One region of the Vreelandella venusta genome, then DNA from elsewhere that is predicted to be linked to it. Evidence: predicted binding sites of a transcription regulator. Region 1 holds the regulator's gene; each other region holds the start of a gene.
The links. The regulator sigma-54, encoded in region 1, starts transcription at its own class of promoters, with help from an activator protein. The targets are predictions, from matches to a motif close to TGGCACNNNNNTTGCTNT.
Positions count from the first base shown of each region.

Region 2: a site for sigma-54 is predicted at 2,063-2,080, ahead of IR195_RS17610 (NCS1 family nucleobase:cation symporter-1). Genes of this name have one in related genera too.
Region 3: a site for sigma-54 is predicted at 1,924-1,941, ahead of glnA (glutamate--ammonia ligase). Genes of this name have one in related genera too.
Region 4: a site for sigma-54 is predicted at 2,558-2,575, ahead of IR195_RS13950 (HAD-IIB family hydrolase). Genes of this name have one in related genera too.

Region 1 is NZ_CP065135.1:2,622,383-2,627,199, forward strand. Features, by position in the region: gene IR195_RS12675 (KdsC family phosphatase) at 1-379, shown strand, start outside; gene lptC (LPS export ABC transporter periplasmic protein LptC) at 379-951, shown strand; gene lptA (lipopolysaccharide transport periplasmic protein LptA) at 960-1,463, shown strand; gene lptB (LPS export ABC transporter ATP-binding protein) at 1,539-2,264, shown strand; gene IR195_RS12695 (RNA polymerase factor sigma-54) at 2,370-3,785, shown strand; gene hpf (ribosome hibernation-promoting factor, HPF/YfiA family) at 3,884-4,192, shown strand; gene ptsN (PTS IIA-like nitrogen regulatory protein PtsN) at 4,197-4,667, shown strand; gene rapZ (RNase adapter RapZ) at 4,742-4,817, shown strand, end outside.
Region 2 is NZ_CP065135.1:3,780,882-3,785,698, forward strand. Features, by position in the region: gene IR195_RS17605 (LysR family transcriptional regulator) at 1-405, shown strand, start outside; gene IR195_RS17610 (NCS1 family nucleobase:cation symporter-1) at 492-2,009, opposite strand; gene IR195_RS17615 (nitrilase-related carbon-nitrogen hydrolase) at 2,586-3,452, shown strand; gene hydA (dihydropyrimidinase) at 3,484-4,817, shown strand, end outside.
Region 3 is NZ_CP065135.1:233,061-237,877, forward strand. Features, by position in the region: gene IR195_RS01125 (mechanosensitive ion channel family protein) at 1-213, shown strand, start outside; gene IR195_RS01130 (hypothetical protein) at 313-615, opposite strand; gene IR195_RS01135 (hypothetical protein) at 980-1,633, opposite strand; gene glnA (glutamate--ammonia ligase) at 2,075-3,481, shown strand; gene glnL (nitrogen regulation protein NR(II)) at 3,872-4,817, shown strand, end outside.
Region 4 is NZ_CP065135.1:2,935,911-2,940,727, forward strand. Features, by position in the region: gene IR195_RS13945 (glycosyltransferase family protein) at 323-1,543, opposite strand; gene IR195_RS13950 (HAD-IIB family hydrolase) at 1,540-2,499, opposite strand; gene IR195_RS13955 (OmpA family protein) at 2,848-3,861, opposite strand; gene IR195_RS13960 (hypothetical protein) at 4,022-4,732, shown strand; gene IR195_RS13965 (FlgO family outer membrane protein) at 4,737-4,817, shown strand, end outside.

The sequences.
Region 1 (4,817 bases):
CGTCGGAATCCATGTTGCCTTAATTACTGGGCGTGACTCTCCGATGGTTAGTCAACGCGCTGCGTCGCTGGGCATTACCCATGTTTATCAAGGATGTGAAGATAAACTCACTACGTTACGCGCGCTTTGCCAACGCCTAGATATCACGCTTGAGCAGGTTGCTTATTGTGGTGACGATCTACCAGACCTTGCTCCTATTAAACGCTCTGGCGTAGGCATTACCGTGCCTAATGCTCCTGATTACATGCATACCCATGCCGACTGGATCACCGACCGGCTTGGTGGCCACGGTGCCGTACGTGAAATCTGCGACACCTTATTGATGTCTCAAGGCCATTGGGATGCTGTTTTAGATACGTACCTACACGGCCAATCGTAATGCGCTTTTGGGCTAAAAAACGCGTTTGGATAACCACCATGGTATTTGCCCTAGGTGGTGTGCTGGCGTGGCTAGACCCGCGCGGCCCTCAAGACCAATTAATCGATCCTGAGGCTCGCGCTCAAGAGCCCGGCCATGTACTGGAAAATGCAGAAATCACTCTGTTTGGTGACACCGGTGCCATCCAACAGTCGCTGGCGACGCCACGCTTAGTCCATACCCCTCAAACAGCGATGACAGAGGTTACCTCTCCCAGGGCGACACTGTTCGATAGAGAGGAGCGTCAATGGCTAGCGACGGCCCAGAGCGGCACTCTAAATACTGACACGCAAGCACTCACGCTAGCTGGCTCAGCCCAATTACTTGCACCTGATGAGGGCTGGCAGTTGAATACAGAGTTATTACATTACAATGGCATCACCCGCCATGCTTGGAGCGATGCCGAAACCATACTTCAGCAGCCGCCTCAACGCATTAGCGCTTCACGTATGGATGTATGGCTGGATGATAGCCAGATCCGCTTAACCAATAACGTGCGCGGCGTTCACCCGCCTGCCACTCGTTCTCAGTAGGAGTCGCGATGAACGCTCTTATTCGCACGGCACTCTTCGTCATTACACTACCTATTTCTGCGGCAGCGCTACCGGTCATGGCACAAAGCCAAGCCCCTGTAGAAGTAGAGGCTGATCGTTTAGATCTAGATCAACGCGCAGGCACTGCAGTCTATTCGGGCAACGTCGATATTCGTCAGGGCAATATGCAGCTACGCGGAGATCGCGTTGAGATTCAGCGCAACGATGCTGGCGAGCTATCGCGCGCCGTTGCAACCGGTGGACGAGCCTATATACGCAACCAGCTCGAAGACCAAGCCAGCCCAATGGAAGGCTGGGCAAAGCGCATCATTTATCATGTTGCCGAGCGTCGGGTAGAGCTAATCGACCAAGCGGAGCTGACCCAGCAAGCTGACCGCTTCGAAGGTGGGCGCTTAGAGTATTTTATCGACCAAGGTGTAGTTCAGGCGCGTTCTGATGTTAGCGGCAGTGAACCACAACGTATCCGCATGACTCTTCAGCCGGAACAATAGGAGTGACCAGTGGCGACAAAACATGCAGGGTCTGCACCTCACACAGCCTTAGAATCAGCATCAGAAACAGCGCCGATAAAAACACTTTATGCCCACCACTTAGCCAAAAGCTATAAACGCCGCCGTGTAGTTAAGGATATTAACCTAGAGATATCTCAAGGCAGCGTGGTAGGACTGCTAGGCCCCAATGGCGCGGGCAAAACGACATCCTTCTATATGATTGTCGGTTTGGTAAAGTCTGATGCTGGAAAGGTAGGCATCGACGGGCTTGATTTGACCCACGCCCCCATGCACGAACGTGCACTGGCAGGTATTGGGTACTTGCCCCAGGAAGCCTCTATTTTTCGCAAACTGACCGTCGCCGATAACATAATGGCAATTCTGGAGACTCGCAAAGAACTCGATCGCAGCGCTCGGGAGCAGCGCCTTGAGTCGCTACTGGAAGATTTTCACATCACTCACATTCGTGACAACTTCGGCATGAGTCTTTCAGGCGGAGAGCGTAGACGTGTTGAAATTGCACGCTCCCTCGCGACAGAGCCTGCCTTTATTCTGCTTGATGAGCCGTTTGCCGGCGTTGATCCGATCTCAGTAGGCGATATTAAAACGATCATTCGAGCACTCAAAAAACGCCATATCGGCGTACTGATCACCGACCATAACGTCAGAGAAACACTAGATATTTGCGATATTGCCTACATTGTAGGTGACGGCCATATCATCGCCAGCGGCCCCCCTCAGGAAATTCTCAACAACCAACGGGTAAGAGACGTTTATTTGGGGGCTGATTTCCGCCTGTAAACAGCCACCTGCAGAAAAAATAGTATGGGTGGCATACTTATTGCACTTGCACCAAGCCATAACTCGCACTAGGGTGGAGCTTTCTGATTAACGAGTGGTTCTCAGATGGTCATGAAAGCTTCTCTTCAATTGCGTATCGGTACACAGCTGACCATGACACCTCAGCTGCAGCAGGCCATAGCCCTGTTACAGCTATCAACGCTGGACCTCCGTCAAGAAATTCAGCAAGCGCTTGATGCCAACCCCATGCTTGAGCAGGAAGACGAGTTCGGCGAGCAGGCCGTTAGCGAGCCCCAGGAAGCTGAGTGGTCCGAAAGCATTCCTAACGAGCTCTCTACTGACAGTGACTGGTCAGACACTTATCAAGACCTGGGTAGCCATGGTGCCAGTGGCGAGGGGCCAGACTTTGAGCGTCAAGCCGCTGGTCAAAGTTTACATGGCCACTTACTTTGGCAACTCGCCATGACAGATTTTTCACCACGCGACCATGCCATTGCTGAAAGCCTCATCGATGCACTGGATGCCAACGGCTACCTCACACAGCCGCTCAATGACATTCGCGAAGGACTTAAAGCCCAAGGGCATGAAGGCCTTAGCCAGCGTGAAGTTGAAACAACCCTGCTGCGTCTTCAACAGTTTGAACCCACCGGTGTATTTGCTCGCGACCTGCGAGAATGCTTAATGCTGCAGCTCGCCTCACTCCCCGAAGATACACCGCTGTTGATGCCTGCCAAGCGGCTAGTGCGTCAATTTCTTGAAGCGCTCGGTAAAGATGATGCGCGCCTGCTAAAGCGACGGTTAAGTCTGGATGATGAGCAGCTTGATGACGTCATTCGTTTGATCCGCAGCCTTGATCCCCGCCCTGGGAGTGCCTTTGGCGACACAGATGACAGCTACGTAACGCCAGATTTAGTCGTCCGCCATGACCACGAAGGATGGCACCTGGAGCTAAACCCAGAGGCGCTGCCGCGCTTGCGCATTCAACCTGACTACGCAAGCCTCATCAAACGGGCTGACAAGAGTCAAGATAACCAATTTTTAAAAGAGCATCTTCAGGAAGCTCGCTGGCTCATCAAGAGCCTTTCAAGCCGAAATGATACGCTGCTGCGGGTGGGTCGAGAAATCATCGCTCGCCAGATAGGCTTTCTGGAACACGGTGAAGAAGCCATGAAACCGCTGATCTTAGCCGATATCGCAGATGCCGTGGAAATGCATGAATCTACTATTTCCAGGGTCACCACCCAGAAATATATTCATACTCCGCGTGGCGTGTTCGAGCTCAAATACTTCTTCTCAAGCCAAGTAAGTGGCCAGGATGGCGGCGACAATCACTCCAGCACTGCCATCCGAGCGCGAATCAAAAAACTGGTACAAGATGAGCCGCCCGGAAAACCCCTCTCAGACAGCCGCCTCGTGGCGCTATTGGAAGAGGGTGGCATTCAAGTAGCAAGGCGAACGGTGGCCAAATATCGTGAATCAATGGGTATTCCCTCTTCAAGCGAGCGCCGCCGTTTACGCTAATAAAACAGTGCTAACGAGACAAAGTCCGTCTAGGGGCTTTGCAATAGCGCAAAAAGGGTTACAATCGAAGAACAGTCCGATGGATAAGGAGCACGTCAATGCAAGTAAATATCACTGGTCATCACGTAGATCTGACTGACGCCTTGCGTGACTATGTAAATGAGAAGCTGGAACGCGTTGAGCGCCATTATGACAACATCACCACCGTACAAGTAACCTTATCTGTTGAGAAGGAGCGTCAACAGGCTGCCTGCACCCTGCATGCTGCCGGAGCCGATCTACACGCAGAAGCATTAGACAATGATATGTACGCTGCAATTGATGCACTAGCGGACAAAATTGACCGTCAACTCGTTAAACACAAGGAAAAAGCACAAGCTCGCGCCCAAGGCGCCGGCGTGCGTTAACTCAATGACGTTGGAAACCATTCTTCCCCCGGAGCGCGTGCTGTATGACGTCCCCGGGGGTAGCAAAAAAAGGGTGCTGGAATTTTTCAGCACCTTTATTGCGCAAAATACGCCAAGCCTAGATAGCCAAGAAGTCTTCAGCCGCCTGATAGGTCGTGAGCGCTTGGGCAGCACTGGAATAGGCAACGGCGTTGCTATTCCTCACGCTCGTAGCCCTCACTGTAGCTCACCTATTGCTGGTTTCTTAAAGCTAGCTGAGCCCGTAGACTTCGATGCTATTGATGGCGACCCCGTCGACCTTGTTTTCGTACTTTTAGTACCCGAAGAAGCGGACGACACGCACTTAGCCTTACTAGGGCAAGTGGCGTCCATTATGAACAGCGTTGACACACGTCAGCAGCTTCGTAGAGCGGCTAGCCAACGTGAGCTATTGGACCTTATAACAGCAAAAATTCGTGAACAACCTGTTAGCTAAACGGTCCACCGTTAGACACTGCCTACAAGTTCAACATTTACCTTCATTTTTATTGGCATGCCAAGAGACACTCTATGCAACTGGTGATCATTAGCGGCCGTTCTGGGTCCGGTAAATCTATCGCCTTACAAGCGTTAGAAGATCTTGGCT
Region 2 (4,817 bases), 1.2 Mb from region 1:
GAAACGCACCTGTTGTACGAGGAGCCTTCGTTTCTTTACTGCGCCGCTGGCCACCCGCTGTTTAATGCAACTGATGACGCATTCACATTTGAACAGATTGCCACTTATCCAGCGATAACGCCTCGCTATCCACTCCCCAGCGATGCGCGTAAAGCACATGATGCGTTAAATTTACAAGCCTCTGCCTCTGACCGGGAGGGCGCTGCGTTTTTGATTCTCACTGGACGGTTTATCGGTTTTCTTCCTGAACATGTTGCCGCTCAATGGGTTAATGCCCATAAGATGCGCGCCATTCAGCCGGGTACCCAACGTTATCAGATTCCGTTTGTGCTAATCACTCGCCATGATCGCCGCCCCAACCGGGTGGTCGATGCATTTTTAGGATTTGTTAAAGGCGCAAAATAGCTCACCTGGTTATGCCAAGCACAAAATAATCAAAGCTCGGCTAAGTGCCGAGCTTTGATTATTAATGGCGTTTACTTATAACGAGTTTATGGCAGCTTTGCCGTCTCGCTGGCCATGTGTGGCGCGGGCCCTACCTGAGAAGATGATGTTAAAACGTGGCTTGCGGCGTAATAAACAATCGCGCCAAGCGCAGAGCCGGTAAACCAGCCATAGTCATAGAACCAGTTCATGGTGCCGGTTAACAGCGAGATTAGCGTCAGTGCCACCGGCACGCCGAACGCGATAAAACCCGCCACATTGACCGCAGGATAAGCACGGTTATCCATATATAAGCTAGGCACATCTAAACGCTGCTTTTTAATTAGGAAATAGTCCACTGCCATGATGCCTGCGATGGGGCCAAGCAGGCTGGAGTATCCCAGCAGCCAGTTTGAATACATCTGCTCAAGCGACACCCCTTGAGCAATGAGACCCGCTTTCTGCAAAAGGTCGTAGCCCATCAACAAAACACCCACCGCTCCGGTCATAAGCACACCGCGGGTTTGGTTAATCAGTTTTGGGGCAATATTCTGGAAGTCATTCGTGGGAGAAACAATATTCGAAGCGGTATTGGTGGAAATAGTGGCAATAATGATTAGCAACATGGCAAGCACTACCCAGAAAGGGCTTTCGATATAGCCAATCAAACGTACTGGGTCAGCAACCGTCTGGCCCACTAGCGACTCAGACGCCGCCGTTAATACAACGCCCAACGCTGCAAAGAAGAACATTGTCAGCGGCAACCCAATCACTTGGCCAACAATTTGATCTTTTTGGCTTTTGGCAAACCGGCTGAAATCAGGAATGTTCAGCGACAACGTCGCCCAAAATCCCACCATCGCAGTTAATCCTGCAAAGAAGTAGCCATATACTGATGCTCCTTCTGGGCGCGAGGGCGGTTGCGCTAATAACTCAGTCATCGACATGTGCGGCCATGCCCACATCATTAATCCAATCCCCACAGCAAGCAACAACGGCGCCGCTAGGGTTTCCAGCCACTTGATCGACTCAGCCCCACGAATGACCACAAAAAGATTCATTGCGCCGAAGACAAAAAAGCCAATGACTTCACCTACCCCACCCAGCGCAGCCCAAGCGGGGACCAGTTCGGATAACAGAAGATGAATAGCCAAGCCACCAAACATCGTTTGAATGCCAAACCAGCCACAGCCTACGAGAGCCCGCACCAAACAAGGCACGTTAGAGCCTAAAATACCAAATGACGATCGCAGCACAACTGGGAAAGGAATACCAAATTTAGTGCCCGGAAAAGCATTTAGAGTGAGCGGAATCAGGACGATCACGTTGGCTAGAAAAATGGCAAAAAGCGCTTCGCCCACACTCAGGCCAAAGTAGGCGGTTAACACACCACCCAAGGTGTAGGTCGGTACACAAATCGACATCCCCACCCAAAGTGCCGCAATGTTCCATTTGCTCCAAGTGCGCTCACTCGCCTGAGTGGGCGCAATATCTTTATTGAAACGAGGACTATCACCTACGTCTTTGCCTACATCGAGTTCAATTAACCCCTCTCTGTCTACCATTCGGGATGTTGAGCCAGTCATATAGTCTCCTCAGCAGTGCTGTAGCCCAGTAAGTTCATGGTTTCAGTCTTTCAAGAGCAATAAGCGTGCCTAAAACAAAATCACAAACACTAACCCATTGATCGAAAAGCTGACTTACTAGGCAGACATACACATACTTATAGCGTGATTATTGTTATTCGCCTTTCAGGTCTTAAAAGCCATTAATAAGCGTAGCCATTTAAATAAAATACGCACCAAAAAGATGCGCAAAAAATATCAAAACTCAAAAAAATAAACACAACCATATGTTTTAAAAGAAAAAACAAACATCACCAACATCGAACAAAACTTCACCAACTTAGAAAACCCATCACTAAAAACAATAAAAATATTAATAAATCAAAGAGTTAAAGCAGCGAATTAAAATTATTAAAAAACACTTGAAACAACACCTCACAAAGGACTATGTTCAAAAAGCTGTCAATCAAGACAACTTTTTGAACAACAATAAGACACCACTGCACGCCACGTAATCACACACTTGTTACTTGACCAGTAACGTACCGACATGCGTATGCATGCGGTTGGCGCGTATGACTTGAGAGGGCATGTTCTATGCAGAAAATGAAAATTGGCTTAATTCAAATGGGGCTCAAAACCAGCACCGATTTAGACCCCGCGGCGATCCGCGATGCGATGAACGAAGCACACCTACCGATGATTCAGCAGGCCGCCGAACAGGGTGTGCAAGTACTATGTTTTCAAGAAGTCTTTAACCAGCCGTACTTCTGCCCAAGCCAAGATGGCAAATGGTATGCCGCCGCTGAGCGGGTTCCAGAAGGCCCCAGCTGTCAGATGATGCAAAAACTGGCTGCCGAACACCGCATGGTCATTATCGTGCCCGTGTATGAAGAAACAGAGACCGGCGTTTACTACAACACCGCCGCCGTGTTTGACGCCGACGGTAGCTACCTCGGCAAATATCATAAAACTCATATCCCTCAAGTGGCCGGATTTTGGGAGAAATTCTTCTTCAAACCGGGCAAATCAAACTGGCCGGTCTTCGACACTGCCTACGGCAAAATTGGTGTGTATATCTGCTATGACCGCCACTTCCCTGAAGGCTGGCGTGCACTGGCGCTTAACGGCGCTGAGGTAATCTTCAACCCTTCCGCTACCGTAGCAGGGCTTTCCCAGTACCTATGGGAGCTTGAGCAGCCTGCTTCCGCTGCGGCTAACGGTTGCTTCATTGCCGCTATCAACCGCGTGGGTACAGAAGCGCCCTGGAATATCGGTGACTTCTACGGCTCCAGCTATATCGTCAACCCCCGCGGCAAAATCGAAGCCCAGGCCAGCGAAACGGAAGACGAGCTGCTAGTGCATGAAATTGATTTAGACATGGTGCGTGAGGTGCGCAATAACTGGCAGTTCTTCCGTGATCGCCGCCCCGATGCCTACACCCGCCTCACTGATGGTGAGTAGCCCTGTTGATGAATCATACGAGGACTTCATGATGAGTTTATTGATCAAAGGCGGCACCGTCGTCACCCATGCCGATACTTACCGCGCCGATGTGCTGTGCGTCGACGGAAAAATCCACGCCATCGGCACCGACTTGGACCTCCCCGATAACTGCGACATTATTGACGCTAGCAATCAGTTGGTAATGCCCGGTGGCATTGACCCCCATACCCATATGCAAATGCCGTTTATGGGCGCAGTGGCCAGCGAAGATTTTTACACCGGCACCGCCGCCGCGATGGCGGGTGGTACCACGACGATTATCGACTTTGTCATTCCAAGCCCAGGCCAATCACTCTTAGAAGCCTTTGAGACGTGGCAAGGGTGGGCGGAAAAAGCGGCTACCGATTTCGCTTTCCACGTGGCAATCACCTGGTGGGATGAGAGCGTCAAAGAGGAAATGGGTACCCTGGTGCGCGAACACGGCGTGAATAGTTTCAAGCACTTCATGGCCTACAAGGGCGCGATTATGGCCACTGATGACATATTGGTGGAAAGCTTTTCCCGATGCCTTGAACTGGGCGCGGTACCTACGGTACACGCCGAAAACGGCGAACTGGTTTACCACATGCAGCAGAAGCTACTGGCCCAGGGCATTACCGGGCCGGAAGCTCACCCACTTTCCCGCCCGCCCCAAGTAGAGGGCGAAGCCGCCAGCCGAGCGATTCGAATTGCCAGCACGCTAGGCGCGCCGGTTTACCTGGTACATGTATCCACCAAAGACGCCGTCGATGAAATTGCCTATGCCCGCCAGCAAGGTCACCCAGTATTCGGCGAGTGCCTGGCAGGACACTTACTCATTGATGACAGCGTTTACCAGCATTCCGACTGGGCAACCGCCGCGGCCCACGTAATGAGCCCCCCCTTCCGCCCCAAAGGGCATCAGGAAGCACTTTGGCATGGCCTGCAGTCCGGCAATTTGCAAACCACCGCCACTGACCACTGCTGCTTCTGCGAAGAACAGAAAGCCGCAGGCAAAGATGACTTCACTAAAATCCCTAACGGCACCGCCGGGGTAGAAGATCGCCTTGCCGTGATATGGGACGCAGGCGTTAACAGCGGCAAGCTCTCGCCCCAGGAGTTTGTCGCGGTGACATCTACCAATACCGCCAAAATTTTCAACCTCTACCCTCGTAAAGGAGCCATCCAAGTGGGCGCCGATGCCGATATTGTGGTGTGGGACCCTAATGGCACACATACGATCTCCGCAAAAACTCATCATCAAAATGTCGACTTCAACATTTTCGAGGGCAAAACGGTGCGCGGCATTGCTCGCCACACGATTAGCCAAGGGAAATGGGTATGGCGAGACGGTGAACTGCACGC
Region 3 (4,817 bases), 2.0 Mb from region 1:
GCTGACAGCCGTATCCATGGTGATCCTGCACCTTGGGTAAAAGTCACTAACCTGGGAGCCAGTAGTGTGGATCTTAGTGTGCGGCTTTGGGTCGATGCCGGGGACTATTGGGATGTGAAATTTGATATGACGAAAGCCGTCAAAGAAGCCTTTGATAAGCAAGGTGTTTCGATACCTTATCCGCATTCGGTGGAAATTCAGAAAGCGGGGTAAATGTTTCCGTTGATTCGGTTTGGCAAGGCGCGCCCCTTTAAAGGCGCGCCCCTTTAAAGGGGCGCGCCTTGCTTTTGTCGTTTTTGATGACGGTTACTCTTAATCGTCCTCGTCCCAGTGTTCCATCGCGCGTTTGTCATCGGGAAGCCGGACGATGTCGCCTACGTTAAGTTCGTGGTGGGAATCGTGGTGGTGCCCGTGACGGTCAAGAATAGCGGCAACGGTGCCGATGCTGACGGCATCTTCATCACGATAGGCTTCTACTTTTACCCGCACAATGCGGCCTAGATAACGGGCGGAGAGCATGGCGCCTGGGTAGGGCGGATTGTGGTCGGGGTCATTTTTAAAAAACTCTACAACGCTTGCACTGCCAGGTTCATCCCATTCGATATGCTGGTGCATTGTCAGTGTCCTTTTGTTGAGCGGTATTAGGTAGCGTGATGTTTAAGTGTAGTGTGCGTTGGTGCGATAGAGCCAATGACTGCTGAGGCATTAAGGTGTTTAGGCCCGTTGTACGCGCATTCGCTGGTTGATTAGTCTGGTGTTCCGAAGAACTTGTCCTTAAAAGAGCTTGTGTTTAAAAGCAGTCTAGGTAGTGCCTTTCTTTGTGCTGTTTATAGCTTGGTTAGTGCATTAACCGATTCTTGCCAATGGTATTGGCTTATTCGTGGTGAATAATATGGTTAACACTATGACAGCGATGGGAGTGCTCATTGGTAAACATTTGAGCGTCTATCCAGCAGGAAGTCCTAAGCTATAAGTGATGTTAAGTATCCGTATGCGAGCTGGGAGGAGGTCGGTAGGGTTTGTTACTCCTTGATAGCGAGCCGCGTGTAACCCCTGATGCGTCTATGCTGAAGGTTTGTAAACGGGTAGGGCATGCATAAAGGCGCTGAAGTAAATCAGCTAGCGCTGCTTCATCTAACTCTGGGTCTAAGCCTCCCAAGCGCTCGAACCACGTGCGCCTGATGGCTATGTAGGGAGGAATAGCGACGCTTGCGCCTAAAAAGCATTGGAGTAAGCGTTCGGATAAGCGGGGTGGCTCGCTGCCAATCAAAAAAGCATCCAGCGTGTACGTGTCTAGCTGGGGGTAAAGTAAACACCATAATTTGGCTACCGGCGTCTGTTGTTGCATTGCAATTAGCAACCAGTCCGCTTGGCTGAGATACGCTGCATGATTGATCCTTGCGCCTAATGGCTGGGAAGGGGTGACAAGGAAGTGAGCATGGTAACGTTGCTCAATGTCCTGCATGCGTGGGTCGGGAGTGGCGCTGGTCACGATAATGGGAAGTGTGTGGTCTGCAAAGCCTGTTTGGCGAATAGTGCGCAGGTGACGTGGTAAAAGGGCACCTGTGACCGACGCATCAACAATAAAGCAGACCGTGCCCATGCGAGTGGCTTCCTGTGTTGTGAAAACCATTTGTTATTAAATCTATCTGTTTGTAATCAATTGTAGGCGTGAGTTTCTTTTGGTATCAAGCTAAAGTTTAAAGTGATGAGGAAAATAGTCGATGTTTGGCGTGCACCACATTGGTGCCTTCCAGTCTCTGTTTGTTCTTTATTGGTGCGTTTTTCTGAGTTAAATGACTATTTTAGGCCGAGCTCGTTATTGTAGGCAGTGTTATGCTACATGAAGAAGCACGATGCCTTATTTTTTAGTCTTTTAAAAATAAGACCTTAGGGTTAATGTATGCTATGTTGGTGCAGGGTTGGCATGCTCTGTGCTTAGTGTTAGCCAGCGGCTAGCGGGTCGTAGGCAGATGCCTCTCGGCGTGCTACAACGATAGCCGGTTTGTTTAATAACTCTTTAATCGGTAGCTTACTGTCACAAGCTTAAGCCACGTTCCTACCGGAGGACACTATGTCAGCCAAGACTCTCGCGCTAATCGAAGAGCATGATGTTAAATGGGTAGATCTGCGTTTCACCGACACGCGCGGTAAAGAGCAGCACGTCACCGTACCGGCACGGGACGTGGACGAAGAGTTTTTCGAAAATGGTCAGATGTTCGATGGTTCCTCTATCGAGGGCTGGAAAGGCATCAACGAATCCGACATGATTCTTCGCCCTGAAGATGGTACTGGTTTCCTCGACCCCTTCACCGAAGACGCTACCCTGATCCTGCGTTGCGATATCATTGAGCCTGCCACTATGCAGGGCTATGACCGTGACCCGCGTTCTATTGCCAAGCGCGCAGAAGCTTACCTGCAGTCCACCGGCCTGGGCGACACCGCCTTCTTTGGCCCTGAGCCTGAGTTCTTCATTTTCGACGAAGTTCATTGGAAATCCGATATTCAGGGTTCCATGTACAAAATTACCTCTGATGAAGGCGCTTGGGCGACCAGTAATCAGGTGGAAGGCGGTAACTTAGGGCACCGTCCGCGCGTTAAAGGCGGCTACTTCCCGGTTCCCCCGGTTGATAGTTTCCATGACATCCGTGGTGCAATGTGTAACACCCTGGAAGCGATTGGCCAGACCGTTGAGGTTCACCACCACGAGGTTGCTAACGCGGGTCAGAACGAAATCGGCGTTAAATTCAACACGCTGGTGAAGAAAGCTGACGAAGTTCAGGAAATGAAATACGTGATCCACAACGTGGCCCACGCTTACGGCAAAACCGCGACGTTCATGCCGAAGCCGCTTGTTGGTGACAACGGGTCTGGTATGCACGTACACCAGTCGTTCTGGAAAGATGGTCAGAATCAGTTCGCGGGTGATGAGTACGCTGGGCTTTCCGAAATGGCGCTTTACTACATTGGCGGTGTGATCAAGCACGCCCGTGCTCTGAACGCCTTCACGAACGCCTCTACTAACTCGTACAAGCGTTTGGTGCCTGGCTTTGAAGCGCCGGTGATGTTGGCTTACAGCGCTCGCAACCGTTCTGCGTCTATCCGTATCCCATACACCGCTAGCCCGAAAGGTAAGCGTGTTGAAACACGTTTCCCTGACCCGACCGCCAACCCCTACCTGTCGTTCGCGGCGCTGCTGATGGCGGGTATCGACGGTATTAAGAACAAGATCCATCCTGGCGATGCCATGGATAAAAACTTGTACGACCTGCCGCCAGAAGAAGGTAAGTCAGTACCGACCGTTGCTAACAGCCTGGACCAAGCATTGGAAGCGCTCGACGCAGACCGTGCGTTCTTGACCGAAGGCGGCGTGTTTACTGATGACATGATCGATGCATACATCGACCTCAAGATGGAAGAAGTGGAGCGCATTCGCATGACCACTCACCCGATTGAGTTCGATATGTACTACAGCTGTTAAGAGCGATAGCTAAACGTATCTGCTAGTACCACCCCAGGGTGTGATTGGCCTAAAACCCCGCTTCGGCGGGGTTTTTTTATACCACAGGTTTTTTTATACCACAGGTTTTTTTATACCACAGAATAGTGAGTCGAAGAGGCCTGTTGGCGGGGAAAGTGTTGTCTGCAGTGCCGCACTGATGGGGTGATTATTTTTATTGTTGATGGGTCGCGTGCACTATAATGGTGCAATAGGTAGGCGGCTGACAGCACGGGCTGTGCCATAACAGCTCGCTACGCCCCTGTCTCCTGCTCATTAGCCGTGCAAACGGTCAATTGGCGCGCTTTTTGCAGTTTCTCTTTTATACGCTCGATTAACGCTATTTTTTACAGCGACGCTTCAGGATACGCCATGTACCAGCGCTTACTTGAACACCTCACCACTGCAGTCTTACTGCTAGATGGTGAACTCCGTGTTCGTTGGATGAACCCGGCAGCGGAAGCGTTGCTAGCGGTGAGTTTTAGCCGTGTGCAGGGCATTAGTTTAGACACGCTGTTAGGGGGCGATGAGAGTATTGATGATGTCCTCGCTAAAGCGCGAGATGCCTTTCATCCCTATACCCAACGCGAAGCACGTATTACGCCGCAAAACAGCGAGCCATTAACGGTGGACTACACCGTGACCCCGCTTTCAGCCGATGAATTGTTACTTGAAGTAGAGCCCCGTGATCGGCTGATGCAGATTTCCCGGGAAGAAGCGCTGACCACTCGGCAAGAGACAATCAAAGTGTTGGCGCGGGGCTTGGCTCATGAAGTTAAAAACCCCTTAGGCGGGATTCGCGGTGCTGCCCAGTTATTGGAGCGCGATCTGGACGATCCTGCACTACGTGAATTCACCCATATTATTGTGGAAGAGGTGGACCGGCTGCGAGATTTGGTCGACTCCATGTTGGGCCCCAATCGCATCGTCAAACATGAGCCGGTCAATATCCATAAAGTGTTAGAGCGGGTGCGAGCCCTGCTGATTGCCGAGCATCCGCATGTTGAAATCCGTCGTGATTATGACCCGAGTTTACCGGATCTTTCTGGTGATGAGTCTCAGATGATCCAAGCGGTGCTGAATGTGGCACGTAACGCGGTACAGGCCATGAGTGATGCAGCAACGCCCTCACCGGAGCTTACGTTGCGCACCCGCGCCCGGCGCCAATTTACGCTGGGCGCTGAACGCCATCGTTTAGTTAGTGAAGTGGGGGTTATTGATAATGGCCCCGGCATACCTGAAACGTTACGTGAAACGCTTTTCTATCCCATGGTTTCTGGGCGCGCAGAAGGTAGCGGCCTTGGGCTATCAATTGCTC
Region 4 (4,817 bases), 310 kb from region 1:
CATGTTGACCTGGGATTTCGGGCTGCTGCAGGCCAAGGTCAAGGTGGATTCCCGATAACCCCACTCGGGAATGACAGTGCGGTGACTCGAGAATGACAGTGCGGTGACTCGGGAATGACAGTGCGGTGACTCGAGAATGACAATGCGGTGACTCGAGAATGACAATGCGGTGACTCGGGAATGACGTGCGATGCACGCTTTGGGAGGTGGCCACTTTGCTATATGGGGCTAGGAGATAATGTCAGTTAGCCTTAACTGACATTACCCCGCTGCCTAGGAGACGCTGCGATTACATGGCGGCATTAGCGGTGAAATGAATGTTCTAAACCTTACCCTGGTTATCGAGCTCTACCGCTTCATGCATACGGGCTAGCACCTCAGGCATCGCCGCTTGCACACGGTTCCAACTGGGAATGAAGGGGCGTTCGCGAGGGTTATCTAAAAACAGATTGCCAGCTTCTAGTAAATTGCTGGCAAATAGCTCCACCGCTTGCTCTTCACAGTGGCGGTCTAAACTTAGTCCATTCATTGTCGCATCGTGATCATAGGCTTCAATGAGGTCTAAGGCTAAACGGTAGTAGGTTGCTTTGAGCGTCCGAAAGTCTTCGCTGCTAAAGCTAACCCCTTGGGTGGCCAACTTACGATACAGCGCTTTCGCGATATCCAGACTCATTCGGTTCAAGCCGCTGGTAGCGTCCTCTTCACTAATAGGCTGATGCTTATGGTCATAGGCGTCGGCAATATCTACCTGGCATAGCTGACGATGGGAATAGTTACGCTGCAACTCCGACAGTACGCCAATTTCCAACCCCCAATCAGCGGGAATTCGGATGCCCTCTAGTACATCGCTGCGCATAGCAAATTCACCCGATAACGGGTAACGGAAGCTGTCTAAATAGTCCAAATAGGGTAACGGGCCACAGACAGTTTTCAAGGCACGCAGCAGCGGCGTCACCATCAACCGAGAAACACGTCCATTGAGCTTTCCTTCGGCGATACGCGGGTAATAGCCTTTACAAAAACTATAGTTGAAACGGGGATTCGCGACGGGATACATAAGGCGCGCTAGAAGGCCACGGTCGTAGGTAAGAATATCGCAATCGTGAAGAGCAACGGCGGTGGAGCGACCTGAACTCAGCACATAGCCAGCGCAATACCATACGTTTCTTCCTTTACCTGGCTCTAATGCCCCCAAACCATGACACTCTAATTCTTGGTCGATGGCGCGCAAACGCGGACCGTCATTCCATAGGATTCGAGTGTGCTGGGGCAAGCGCGAAAAGAACCCCCGTGCATATAAAAACTGCTCCCGGTCTGCCCTGTCCAAACCGATAACAATCTCATTGAGATAAGGCACTTTCACCAGCTCATCAACAATCGCCGACAGCGCAGGCCCTTCCAGTTCAGAAAAAAGCGAGGGCAAGATCAGCCCCATTGGGCGGCGTTTGGCAAACTGACAAAGCTCCTGCTCAAGTGCCGCAACAGGACGGCGCGTTAAGTTGTGAAAATCAGTAATCACACCATTTTGATGAAAATCACTCATACGCTAGCCTCCCGTGACGGGTAAACTGATGCAGCGACGTCATCCACTGGCGTCATTTTTAGACGCCTATCATCTCGCCCCCACCAGTGGGCTACCCCCTCAGCCCAGCCTGTTGGTCCAGTTGCGTTTGTTCGATATAGCGCATGGTTTTGCGGCTCAACATTAAGTGCGTGGCAACCTCGAATCACCACAGCTTGATCGACAGTTTCCAGCATCGTGATATCGTTTGGGCCATCACCCAAGCCCAATGAAAGTGGCTGACTGCCTCGTAATGCAGTAAACCGCTTAATTAGCCACTCAACAGCACCACCTTTGTCAGACAAGCGCCCAATCACGTGCCAAAAGCGCCCCCCTTGTGTGAGTTCAAGACCATCGCCTTCAAGTGCCACGCGAAACGTTTCAAGTGCAGCTGCGGTATCTTGCCAAATAAGTGGCTCACTTCCCTCTCGCTGCCGCGCAGCTTTCGCACGGGTTTCATCAAGCCCAGTTAACGCCATTACCTGCTGAAGACTTAAGTCGCCCATTCGAGTAAACCTAACATCCAGACGCTTGCGCCAAACATTGAGTCGCGCCCTAATGAAACCACTATCAACACCGGTGTGCTTAATAACGACGCCATCTCGGCCATTACCGGGGCGGTCTAAACGCGCATGGCACCAACCTGGCGGCAGACCAATGACGGCACCATTCTCGGCAATAAAGGGAGTCGCTGTTAGCCCAAGGGCTTCCCGAAGGGGGATGAGTTCAGCACGAGTTTTACTAGTGACCGGTATAACCGGAACCCCTAACGTTTTAAGGCGGGCAAGCCAGTGCTTGGCAGGTGAAAAATCATAGCTGTGGTGATCTAGTAATGAACCGTCCAAGTCAGTGACGACTAAACGCGGTTGAAGCGCTGGGTCTAAGTCGCTTGGTAACTGAGCATCACTGGGCAACGCAGTACGCCTGTGTTCGGTCATAGCACCACCTTTTTGCGATCTTAAAGTTGTTACACACGTCCACTTTTAGATAAGCAATCAAGCAGTTTGTATGCCAATACGGTTTTATCTTTAATAATCATAAGATTAGCTACTAATAAATAGCTGTCTTTTTATAAGCACCCAAGCAACGCAATTTTGACGCACCAAAATAGCGCGCAAATAAACTGAAAAAAGCTCGACACACCCTTGGCAAAAGCTCGCAAATAGCTATACTAAAACTGTACCCACTGGCAGCCTTGTACACCCCCTCACCTGATGCCAGTGGACTGCAGTGAGCCAAGCCCTTTCATACCCGTCCCCTCCGGCGGGTTTTTTTTGATCTATTCCTTAGTCCACGTGAATAACTACCTCAACGCGACGGTTGCGCGCCCGACCTTCCACAGTATCGTTATCTTCTAGCGGCTGGGTGGCCGCTAGCCCAACTGCTCGTAACCGCTCTGGAGCAACCCCTGCGGCTTCAAGTGCCTCTACGATCGCTATCGCACGCGCACTTGAAAGCGCCCAGTTGGACGAAAACTCTGGGGTATTAATGGATTGGCTGTCAGAGTGCCCCTCCACCCACACTTCCCCATCGAAGCGCTGGATGGTATCCATCAAAGACCCCACTAGCGACGAGCCGCCTTCTGTCAACTGAGCATCGGCAGAGGGAAATAACAACCGATCTTGTACACGCAGGCTGATCCCTTCGGCGACTCGGGAAACTTCAACACCTTCCAAGTTAGGTAGATACGTCGAGGCCTCCACGCGCTCAGACAACCTCTCATCAAGTGCTAGCGCACTATTCATCGCCACATCGGACACTGTTTGCACATTAACCGGTGGACGATCGGTGAGTACTACCATGTAATCCGCCAACGGTGAAACAGACTGACGTTCATCGCTAGGCAGCAACAGCTGTGGAAGTCTACGATTGATTGTCGATGGCTGGGTATCTATCGATGCTTCCTCAATCCGCGCCAATAAAGGAGGCACATCCGCAACAATAGAGCGAGTTTTTGGCAACCCTGCCACACCCAACGCAGCGCTAATCGCAAATGGGCTAAGCGTATCGCTACTAGGTGATATGCCTAGTACCGCGCGCTGTTGGCGGGCTTCAGCAAGCGTATCCGGCAGAGGTATCTCTATAGTAGGCGATGACTCATAGCCGTCCTCATCAGCAGCTTGTTGCTGAAACTGTGATGGGCTTGTCACATTAGCCGCAGCAATAATAATAACGAACAGGGCTACCAGTAGCGTCATGATGTCAATATAGCTAATCATCCAACCGCTATTACTTTCATCTTCTGGATAGGCGGTTAGCAATGAATCATGGCGCGGACCAGTGCGGTGGTCTTCAAGCATGTGGGGCTTCACTCATTCAAGTTTTTAACCTCGTGGCCGATCTAGGGTAAGCGTGGCAAACTAGTCTATCAAAAGCCGTTTCGTAGCGAGAAGGAACAATCAGGTGCGCACCCGACCTATGTCATCAAGAGCTGCTTCATTATCGACAATGTCACCATCCATGGTTCAACTATTGCGCCCTGCCTGTATTGGACTGGCGAGCCTGATGCTAAGCGGCTGCTTTTATGCCAACACATCGCAGGCCCCCATTGCGACTACCTACCCTTATAGTGAGCAGCAGCGTATGCAAGCAGCTCAGCACTGGGAAGTGCTGGCCCAACACGAAGCGACGGGCATTCTTCGCAATGAACGGGTTCGCTTTAGAGACCTCCATATTCCAGCGCAAGAGCATACGTCCGTTAGCGCCTATTACGGTGGCGAATTTGAACGTGGTTTTCGCAGGCTATTAACAAGTGAACTAGTGTCTCGTGGTGGAAGTGTGATGACACACCCCAGCACTGGCGGTGCCACCGTTCAAGTGGACGTGGAAGTTGTTGAGCATCGTGATCGCGGCTATATACGCCCACCGTTTGGCACTTACACCGCCCTTGCCGGTGGCGTAACCGTGGCTAGCATGGCATTGGGAAACTGGAGCGAGCCTGCGCTTGCATTAATTCCCGCTGCGATGGTGGCAGATACAACCAGCGGCAGTTGGACGCAAGAGGGCAAAGAGGAGGTTATCATCACCACCCAGATCGTTGATAATGACCGAATCCTCTACTCCTCTTCTAATATTTATTACATAAATGCTGGTGACCGGCGTCACTATGCGCCACATCGTGTTCCTCAAGCGCCTGCAACTCCAACTGTCTCTATCACCGATACTTGGTAATTACATGCTTTCACTCTCTTCCTCTCTGTCTCCGCTGCGCGGCCTAGCAGTTGGCGCTCGTCAGCTTATCGCTGCGTTGCTTATG